Regions from separate parts of the Roseateles sp. GW823-FHT07B05 genome, predicted to be linked through region 1. Evidence: predicted binding sites of a transcription regulator. Region 1 holds the regulator's gene; each other region holds the start of a gene.
What was found. Region 1 encodes sigma-54, which starts transcription at its own class of promoters, with help from an activator protein. Its sites were predicted from a motif close to TGGCANGNAANCTGCTTT; they were not measured.
Positions count from the first base shown of each region.

Region 2: AC1Q7O_RS22795 (TorF family putative porin) is a predicted target of sigma-54. The motif match lies at 1,269-1,286, and genes of this name have one in related genera.
Region 3: AC1Q7O_RS17875 (CmpA/NrtA family ABC transporter substrate-binding protein) is a predicted target of sigma-54. The motif match lies at 1,792-1,809, and genes of this name have one in related genera.

Region 1 covers NZ_JBXAGX010000003.1:163,340-166,561, reverse strand. The annotation lists gene lptB (LPS export ABC transporter ATP-binding protein) at 1-270, shown strand, start outside; gene AC1Q7O_RS08910 (RNA polymerase factor sigma-54) at 425-1,918, shown strand; gene AC1Q7O_RS08905 (AraC family transcriptional regulator) at 1,982-2,818, opposite strand; gene AC1Q7O_RS08900 (DUF4148 domain-containing protein) at 2,943-3,222, shown strand, end outside.
Region 2 covers NZ_JBXAGX010000014.1:621-3,842, reverse strand. The annotation lists gene amt (ammonium transporter) at 1-97, opposite strand, end outside; gene glnK (P-II family nitrogen regulator) at 133-471, opposite strand; gene AC1Q7O_RS22795 (TorF family putative porin) at 491-1,219, opposite strand; partial or broken gene AC1Q7O_RS22790 (YifB family Mg chelatase-like AAA ATPase) at 1,504-2,355, shown strand; gene AC1Q7O_RS22785 (hypothetical protein) at 2,663-3,049, shown strand; partial or broken gene istB (IS21-like element helper ATPase IstB) at 3,087-3,222, opposite strand, start outside.
Region 3 covers NZ_JBXAGX010000008.1:98,479-101,700, forward strand. The annotation lists gene AC1Q7O_RS17865 (TRAP transporter substrate-binding protein) at 1-963, shown strand, start outside; gene AC1Q7O_RS17870 (ANTAR domain-containing response regulator) at 1,007-1,627, shown strand; gene AC1Q7O_RS17875 (CmpA/NrtA family ABC transporter substrate-binding protein) at 1,981-3,222, shown strand, end outside.

The DNA.
Region 1 (3,222 bases):
GCCACGCAGCCGCGTTTCATCCTGCTGGACGAGCCGTTCGCCGGCGTGGACCCCATCGCCGTGCTGGAGATCCAGCGCATCATCGGCTTCCTGAAGGCCCGCGGCATCGGCGTGCTCATCACGGACCACAACGTCCGCGAGACGCTGGGCATCTGCGACCGCGCCTACATCATCAGCGAGGGTGCCGTGCTGGCCGAAGGCACGCCGGACGAGATCGTCGCCAACGCCGATGTGCGGAAGGTGTACCTCGGCGAGCATTTCCGGATGTAGGGATGGTGAGCCCCTCGCCCATCCTCGCGGCGCTGAACGCGCGCGATTCCGGTCGGTCCCCCGAGGGGACGGCGATGCTCACGGCATTGAGCCGCTCGCACATCGCCTGCGGGCCGGCTTGGGAGCGGCCCGGCGCCGGTCCGCGGGTCACACCATGAAACAGACCCTCCAGGTCCGCCTCAGTCAGCACTTGGCGCTGACGCCCCAGTTGCAGCAGTCCATCCGGCTGCTGCAGCTGTCGACGCTGGAGCTGCACCAGGAGGTCGAGCAGATGCTGGCCGCCAACCCGCTGCTGGAGGCCGAGGAAGAGTTCACCGTCAGCGCGCCGGAGCTGGCCACCAATGCGCCGGCCGAGGCCGGCACGGAGGCGTCGGCCGGGGAGTCCGAGGGCGGGGAGTCTGCCGAGCTCAGCGGCGAGGACTTCGGCGGCACCGAGCGCGAGGACTGGGAGAACGGCACCGAGCGCGACGACTTCGACGGCATCCGTGAGCTGCCCAGCAGCAGCCCGTCCAGCGGCGACGACGACGGCGAGCGCGAGAGCCAGGAGTCCGCCGAGACGACGCTGGCCGAGCACCTGGCACAGCAGCTGGCCGGCCTGAGCCTGTCGGCCGCCGACCGCGCGGCGCTGCACGTCGTCATCGAGTCGCTGAACGAGGACGGCTACCTCGAAGACCCGCTGGAGGACATCGCCACCGCGCTGGCCGGCGACGACCCCGAGGACCGCGACGAGCTGCTGGACCACCTGCGCATCGCGCTGCGCCTGCTGCAGAGCCTGGACCCGGCCGGCATCGGCGCGCGCGACCTGTCCGAATGCCTGGTGCTGCAGCTGCGCGCCCGGCCCAAGAGCCCGGCGCAGGCCATCGCCCTGCTGATCTGCAAGAGTCATCTGGAGCTGCTGGCCCGCCGCGACATGCGCCGGCTGATGGCCGAGACCGGCGCCGACGAGGCCTTGCTGCGCGAGGCGCAAGGCCTCATCACGCGGCTGGAGCCCAAGCCGGGCCGCCGCTTCGCGCAAAGCGCGGCTGCGGCCATCGTGCCCGACGTCATCGTGCGCAAGGTGGGCCGCGAGTTCCGCGTCATGCTGAACCCCGAGGTGGCACCCAAGCTGCGCATCAACGAGCTGTACGCGAACGCGCTGCGCGCCACGCGCGGCGGCATCAGCAACTCGCCGCTGGGCGGGCAGCTGCAGGAGGCGCGCTGGTTCATCAAGAACATCCAGCAGCGCTTCGACACCATCCTGCGCGTCAGCCAGGCCATCGTGGAGCGCCAGCGCGGCTTCTTCACGCACGGCGAGCTGGCCATGAAGCCGCTGGTGCTGCGCGAAATCGCCGACGAGCTGGGCCTGCACGAGTCCACCATCTCGCGCGTGACGACGGCCAAGTACATGGCCACGTCCTGGGGCACCTTCGAGCTGAAGTACTTCTTCGGCTCGGGGCTGAGCACCGAGGCCGGCGGCGAGGCGTCCAGCACCGCGGTGCGCGCGCTGATCAAGCAGTTCGTCGCGGCCGAGGACATCAAGAAGCCGCTGTCCGACAGCGCGCTCGCGGCGATGCTGGAGGAACAGGGCATCCAGTGCGCCCGCCGCACGGTGGCCAAGTACCGCGAAGGCATGAAGATCGCGCCGGCGAATCTGCGCAAGGCGTTGTGAACGAGGCGCTGGCCTTGCTCCAGTCGCTGCGCGAGATGTCGGTGCGGCGGCTCTCCTGACCGCTCAATCCTGCGGCAGCTCCGCCTTGCGCCACTCCCGCGGCGACTGCCCCGTGTGCGCGCGGAACGCGCGTGACAGCGCCGCCTCGCCGCCGTAGCCCACGTCCATCGCGATGTGCTTGAGCGAGCGGCCCTCGCGCAGCCCTTTCTGCGCCAGACCGATGCGCCAGCGCTGCAGGTAGACGCCCGGCGTACAGCCGACGACATCGCGGAAGCTGTTGGCGAACACGGTGCGCGACATGCCCGCCGCCGCCGCCAGCTCCTCCAGCGGCCAGTCGCGCTGCGGCGCCTCGTGCATGGCCACCAGCGCGCCGCGCAGCTTCGGGTGCGACAGCCCGGCCAGCATGCCGGACTCGACCCGGCCCTGCGCCATCAGCTCGCGCAGCACCCAGATCAGCAGCACCTCGAACAGCCGGTCCAGCATCAGCTGGCGGCCGCAATACGTCGCCTCGGCCTCGGCGAACAGCTGCGCCAGCACCGGCGCGCAGCCGGGCACCGACGCCAGCGGCAGGCACACCCAGGCCGGCAGCGCCGCGGCGATGGGATGGCCGGCACCGCCGTCGAAGGCCATGTGGGCGCACAGGAACTCGGCACCGCACGCCGGGTCCGTCACGAAGCGGTGGGCCAGCGGGCGCGGGTAGAGCAGCAGGCTGGGCTCGGTGATGCGCAGCGGCTCGGGCACGCCGTCATGGTGGACGGCCACATCGCCCGACCGGATCAGGTGCAGCTGGCCGCGCCCGGCCTGTGGCACCAGGCTGTTGACGCCGCACAGCGCGCCGGTCTGGAAGGTCTCGGCGCGCACGGCGAAGTGCGTGAACAGCGCGGCAAGTCGGTCGGCCATGATCGGTACCAGATGCAAAGTTAAACGTACTTTATGGCATCTCAGGTACACCCATCGTCGGCACAGTTCATCCCTGTCGCAAGACAGATCCAACGCCCCCACCGACACCTTCCAGGAGCCTGCCATGACCCGCCAACCCAGCTTCAACCGCGCCGTCCTCCAACTGCTGTTCGCCGCCGCTGCCGTCACGGCCGGCGCGTCCGCCCAGGCGCAATCCTTCGTGTCCGACCCCGAGTCGGGCTACAGCGTCAGCGTGCAGTCCACCGTGTCGCGCGCCGAGGTGCTGGCCGAGCTGAAGGTCTACCAGGAATCGGGCCTGGCCGCCGCCGAGCGCGTGGCCAGCGAGACCGGCGCCTGGAACAGCCCCGCGCTGCAGGCCGCCCGCCAGCGCTATGCCGCACTGC
Region 2 (3,222 bases), on a different contig from region 1:
CCGCCACGGCGGCCGGCGCCGAGGCCGCATCCTGGGCCCAGGCGGCTGGCGCGAGCAGGCCGGCGGCAAGCGCGAGGCCGGCGAGGAGTTTCTTCATTTGAGGTTTCTCCAAACGGTTGTTATGAGCGCGCTTCAGAGCGCGTCGTTGCCGGTTTCGCCGGTGCGGATGCGGACGACCTGGTCCAGCGGCGACACGAAAATCTTGCCGTCGCCGATCTTGCCGGTGCGGGCAGACGACTCGATGGCCTCGATGACGCGCTCGACGACGTCGTCGTTCACGGCTGCCTCGATCTTGACCTTGGGCAGGAAGTCGACGACGTACTCGGCGCCGCGGTACAGCTCCGTGTGGCCCTTCTGGCGGCCGAAGCCCTTGACCTCGGTGACCGTCAGCCCCTGCACGCCGATGGCGCTCAGGGCTTCGCGCACCTCGTCGAGCTTGAACGGCTTGATGACGGCAGTGATCAGTTTCATGTCGCGCTCCAGTGAGTTCTTAGAAGGTCTTCTTCAGGCCGACGACCACCGACGTCTTGCCGAGGAACTTGTCGCCGACAGCGCTGGTGTAGGTCGACTTCTTGGCATCCGTGCCGATGACGGCGGCGCTGACCACGAGGCCGGAGAAGTCCTTGGCCAGCGTCAGCGAGTAGTCGGTGTACGACGCCGCGCTGTTGCGATGGACGGTCTGGTGGCCGACGTGCGGCGCCAGCGTCATGCCGTCGCCCAGGTCGAACGTGGCCGTCACGTCGAAATAGCCCGAGCCCTTGCTGTCGGCGAAGCCGAACAGGTTGGTGGTGCTGTGCGAGTACTTGGCCGTCACCGGGCCGAAGCTCAGCGCGCCGTAGATCTCCAGCGTGTTGGCGCTGGGGTTGAGCTTGTTGCCGGAATAGAGGTACTGCAGCAGACCCACGTCCAGCGTCAGGCCCTTGGAGACTTCGGTCTTGTAGCCACCGTACAGGTCCACCTCGACCTTGGAATCGCCACCGGCGTCCTTGATCCACTTGATCGTCGAGGCCCAGGCGCCGACGTAGAAGCCATTGGGCGCCGCATAGTCCACACCGCCCTGCAGGGCCGGCTTCAGGCGGGTCTGGCTGATGCCGCGGTAGCGGTACTCGCTGACGGCACCCACGTTGAAGGACAACGGGTCCGGCGCCGGCTCATCGGCGAACGCGGGCAGGACGACCGCGGACAGCGCGAGTGCGATCAGCGAAGGGGACAACTTCATGGCGGGGCTCCTGTTTCGAAAAATGAGGGTGACGACAGTCAGACGGTTCATTGCAGCTTCCGTGCCAAGCGCCGCACCTTGGTGGCTCCGCACAAATCTGGGCGAGCCGCACCCGCAACGCCGGCAATTGCACCAAATTGGCGCCAGCCTGGGGCGGTGCGCACATCGCCGGTGCAGACCTGGGAAATACTCCGCGGCAACAGCCCCCGGACCCGCGGCTAGACTGGCTCGCCCACGTCATGCCGGTGCATGGCCAGGCCTCCATCCATGACCTCACGCTATCGATGAGCCTCGCCACGGTCCACAGCCGCGCCCTGGACGGGCTGGCCGCCGCGCCGGTCACCGTGGAGGTGCACCTGGCCAACGGGCTGCCGTCGTTCACGGTCGTGGGCCTGGCGGACACCGAGGTCAAGGAGGCCCGCGAGCGCGTGCGCGCCGCGCTGGCCAACAGCGGACTGGGTTTTCCGGCCAACAAAAGAATCACGGTGAACCTGGCACCGGCCGACCTGCCCAAGGAAGGCGGCCGCTTCGACCTGCCGATGGCGCTGGGCCTGCTGGCCGCCAATGGCCAGCTGGACGCGGCCCGGCTCGCGCGCTTCGAATGCGCCGGCGAGCTGTCGCTGGCCGGCGAACTGCGCCCGGTGCGTGGCGCGCTGGCCATGGCGCTGGCGCTGCGTCAGGCCGGCGGCGAGCGCGAACTGCTGTTGCCCGAGGCCAGCGCCGCCGAAGCCGCGCTCGTCGACGGGCTGGCGGTGCGGCAGGCGCGGCATCTGCTGGACGTCGTCGCCGCGCTGCAGCCCGACGGCGACGCGCTGCCCCGCGCCACCGCCCTGCCCCGCGAGCCCCGCGGCGGCCTGCCCGACCTGGCCGACATCAAGGGCCAGGCCGGCCCGAAGCGCGCGCTCGAAATCGCTGCGGCCGGTGGCCATTCGCTGCTGATGGTGGGCCCGCCGGGCACCGGCAAATCCATGCTGGCGCAGCGGCTGGCGGGCCTGCTGCCGGCGCTGGACGACGACGCCGCGCTGGAATCCGCCGCCGTGCTGAGCCTGGCGGGCCAGTTCGACATTGCCCGCTGGGGCCAGCGGCCCGTGCGGGCGCCGCATCACTCGGCGTCCAGCGTGGCGCTGGTGGGCGGGTGGCGACAGCAAAACTAGCCAAGAAATTCATCAACATTTTCTAGAATTCAGAATTATTCTGGAATTCTCTGCGGCCTCACTTCAGGCGGAATCGCAGAGCCAAAGGTGCCGAAGAACAATGCCTGAAGCCCCGCCAGACTGAGCAGCGCGCGGTGACGATTCCGCGCGACCAACTCCGCGGAACCAGCCTATCCCGCGGTCTTGGCTAGGTAGCTTTACCGGCCGGACCATCGAGCAAACCGCATGTCGTCATGGCGGAAGCTGTGATACGTTCACAAACGATTACACATAAGGGAGAGTGGGGGTAATGGCGACTTCGTTCAGCGATCCACGGTGGCTGCAAGACCTCCGGCGCTTCCTGCCGCTGAAGAGCCAGTTCGTCCTAACAGGCAATGTCCGCGACCTCCAAGCCAGCGAACTGGCGGGCGGGGTCACGCCCCTTCGCTTCGACCAGGCTTTGGCCAACGCGCTTTTCGCGCACGGCTATGGTCAGGTCGTTCTCTTTGACCTCGTCCGGGGTTTCCAAGAACTCGCTCCGACCCTTCCCTCCGCTGAGCCGAGGGACGTTGGCGGAACGCTGACGGTGCCAGCGACCACGAACCTTCCCGCCGGCCCGGATGCGTTGTCAGGCTTCCTCAGTCAGGTTGCCCGCCACAACCAAGCGCCAGTAGTGTTGACGCTCGCGACCGACTGACCCGGCTGCTCGTTCAATACTGACCCACCCCTGAAGGCTACCCGAGGGAGCCTGAGTCTGTGGATATCTCTGAGTTCTTGGGGTCTCCTTTCTTGCGTTGAGTGGGTCGGGCACGTGCCGCCGCGACAGTCGTGCTGCTGTGCTTGAAGCGCCAGGACTCGTTGCCGGTCTCG
Region 3 (3,222 bases), on a different contig from region 1:
CCCGTGGCCGGCCAGGCCCAGAGCCAGGGCCCCATCGTCATCAAGTTCAGCCACGTCGTCGCGCCGGAGACGCCCAAGGGCAAGGCGGCGCAGCGCTTCAAGGAACTGGCGGAGGCGCGCACCGGCGGGCGCGTGCGCGTGGAGGTCTACCCGAACAGCCAGCTCTACAAGGACAAGGAAGAGATGGAGGCGCTGCAGCTGGGCAGCGTGCAGATGCTGGCGCCGTCGCTGGCCAAATTCGGGCCGCTGGGCGTGAAGGAGTTCGAGGTCTTCGACCTGCCCTACCTGTTCAAGGACACGGCCGCCTTCCACGCCGTCACCGAGGGGCCGCTGGGCGCCGAGCTGTTCCGCAAGCTGGAGCCCAAGGGCATCCGCGGGCTGGCCTACTGGGACAACGGCTTCCAGATCATGAGCGCCAACCGGCCGCTGCGCCAGGTCGGCGACTTCAAGGGGCTGAAGATGCGCATCCAGGCCAGCAAGGTGCTGGACGCGCAGATGCGCGCTTTGGGCGCCGTGCCGCAGGTGATGGCCTTCAGCGAGCTGTACCAGGCGCTGCAGACCGGCCTCGTCGACGGCACCGAGGGCGTGCCGAGCAACTTCTACACGCAGAAGATCTACGAGGTGCAGAAGCACATGACGCTGTCCAACCACGGCCACCTGGCCTACGCGGTCATCGTCAACAAGAAGTTCTGGGACGGCCTGCCCGCCGACGTGCGCACGTCGCTGGAGGCGGCCGTGCGGGAGACGGCCGTCTACGCCAACGCGATCGCCAGCAAGGAGAACGCCGCCGCGCTGCAGGCCATCCAGGCCAGCGGTCGCACGCAGCTCTACACGCCCACGCCGGCCGAGGCCAACGCGTGGAAGAAGGCGCTGATGCCGGTGCACCGCGAGATGGCAGCGCGCGTGGGCCCGCCCACCATCGCGGCGGCCTACCGGGCGGCCGGCTTCGTCGCACCTGACTAGGGCCTGTTCGCGCCACGGCACGCAACTTGCACTGCAGCGGGGCATGGACACGCCCCCCTTCCCCTTGCCGGGCCTGCGCGTGCTGCTGGCCGACGCCGGCCAGCGCCGCAGTCCCGTCATCCGTTTCGAACTGATCCGGCTGCGCTGCCAGCTCGTCGACGTGCTGGACCTCGTGGCCGAGCCCGAGGCGCTGGCCCGATCGCTGCAGCGCCCGACGCCCGAGCTGCTGCTGATCGACTGCGAGCAGCCCTCGGCGGCGCTGCTGACCCAGCTGGCCCAGCTGCAGGCCCAGCGGCCGCGAGCCGTGCTGCTGGTGGCAGAGCAGATGACGCCCGAGCAGATGCGCGCCGCCCTGAAGGCGGGCGTCAGCGCCCTGCAACTGGCCGGCCTGCCGCCGCAGCGGCTGGGCGCGCTGCTGCAGCTGGCGCTGGCCCGCTTTGAGCACGACCAGGCGCTGCTGACCGAGCTGCGCCAGACGCAGACGCAGCTGGCCGAGCGCAAGCTCGTCGAGCGCGCACGCGGCATCCTGATGCGCGAGCAGGGGCTGGACGAGGAGAGCGCCTTCCAGCGACTGCGCCAGCTCGCCATGACGGGTGGCCAGACGCTGGCCAGCGTCGCCTCCCGCCTCATCGACGCCGACCAGCTGCTGCGCCCGCGCCAATAGCCGGCCCTCGCCGCGCACCGCGATCGAGCCCCGTCTCCGGCTTGGGGCGCGGCGCACCAACAAGCACTCACCTTCCACGCACCGGCGCCGCGCAAACCGCACGCCGGTGCCGCCGCATTGCGCCAAGCCCGTGCGCCGACGCGCCCGAAGCGGCCCGCGCAAGCTGGCACGCAATCTGCTGAACGGGGTGTGAGGCCTGCAATGGCGCAGGCCTCTCGGGCCGGCCGGCTGTGAGACGGCCGGCACTTCGGGACAACGGCGTCCGACCTCCCCCATTGCGTCTTCGCTGCACGGCAGCGCGGGCGGAGCGTGGCCGCGACGGCGTTGAGCCCAGCATGACTCAGGAGCCCGTGATGACCGCCTTCGATAACTCGACGACCACGCCCAACCCGCAGCGCCGCCAACTGCTCGCCGCTGCCGCCGCCCTGCCCTTCGCCGGGCTCGCCGGTGGCGCCTGGGCCCAAGGCTCGGACAAGCCCGAGAAGGAAGAAGTCCGCATCGGCTTCATCCCGCTGACCGACTGCGCCTCCGTCGTCATGGCGTCGGTGCTGGGCTTCGACAAGAAGTACGGCATCAAGATCATCCCCACCAAGGAAGCCTCCTGGGCCGGCGTGCGCGACAAGCTCGTCAACGGCGAGCTGGACATGTCGCACGTGCTGTATGGCCTGATCTACGGCGTGCACCTGGGGCTGGGCGGCCCCAAGAAGGACATGGCCGTGCTCATGTCCCTGAACAACAACGGCCAGGCCATCACGCTGTCCAAGGCGCTGGCCGACAAGGGCGCGGTGGACGGCCCGAGCCTGGCCAAGGTGATGGCCGCCAACCCGCGCGAGTACACCTTCGCCGGCACCTTCCCGACCGGCACGCACGCGATGTGGATGCACTACTGGCTGGCCGCCGCGGGCATCAACCCGCTGTCGGGCGCCAAGCTCATAACCGTGCCGCCGCCGCAGATGGTGGCCAACATGCGCGTGGGCAACATGGACGGCTTCTGCGTCGGCGAGCCCTGGAACCACCGCGCCATCATGGATGGCATCGGCATCACCGCCAACACGACGCAGGACGTCTGGAAGGACCACCCCGAGAAGGTGCTGGGTACCACCGCCGAGTTCGCGCAGAAGTATCCCAACACCTGCCGCGCCGTGCTGATGGCCGTGCTGGAGGCCAGCCGCTGGATCGACGCCAGCCTGTCCAACAAGCTCAAGATGGCCGAGACCGTGGCGCAGAAGAGCTACATCAACACCGGTGTGGACGCGATCAACCAGCGCATCCTGGGCCGCTACCAGAACGGCCTGGGCAAGACCTGGGACGACCCCAACCACATGAAGTTCTTCAACGACGGCGCGGTGAATTACCCCTACCTGTCGGACGGCATGTGGTTCCTGACCCAGCACAAGCGCTGGGGCCTGCTGAAGAGCCACCCCGACTACCTGGCCGTGGCCAAACAGATCAACCAGACGGCGCTCTACAAGCAGGCCGCCGGCGCGCTGGGCATCAGCGTGCCCAAGAGCGACTTCCGCACCGCCAAGCTGATGGACGGCGTGGTGTGGGACGGCAAGGACCCGGCGAAGTACGCCGACAGCTTCAAGATCAAG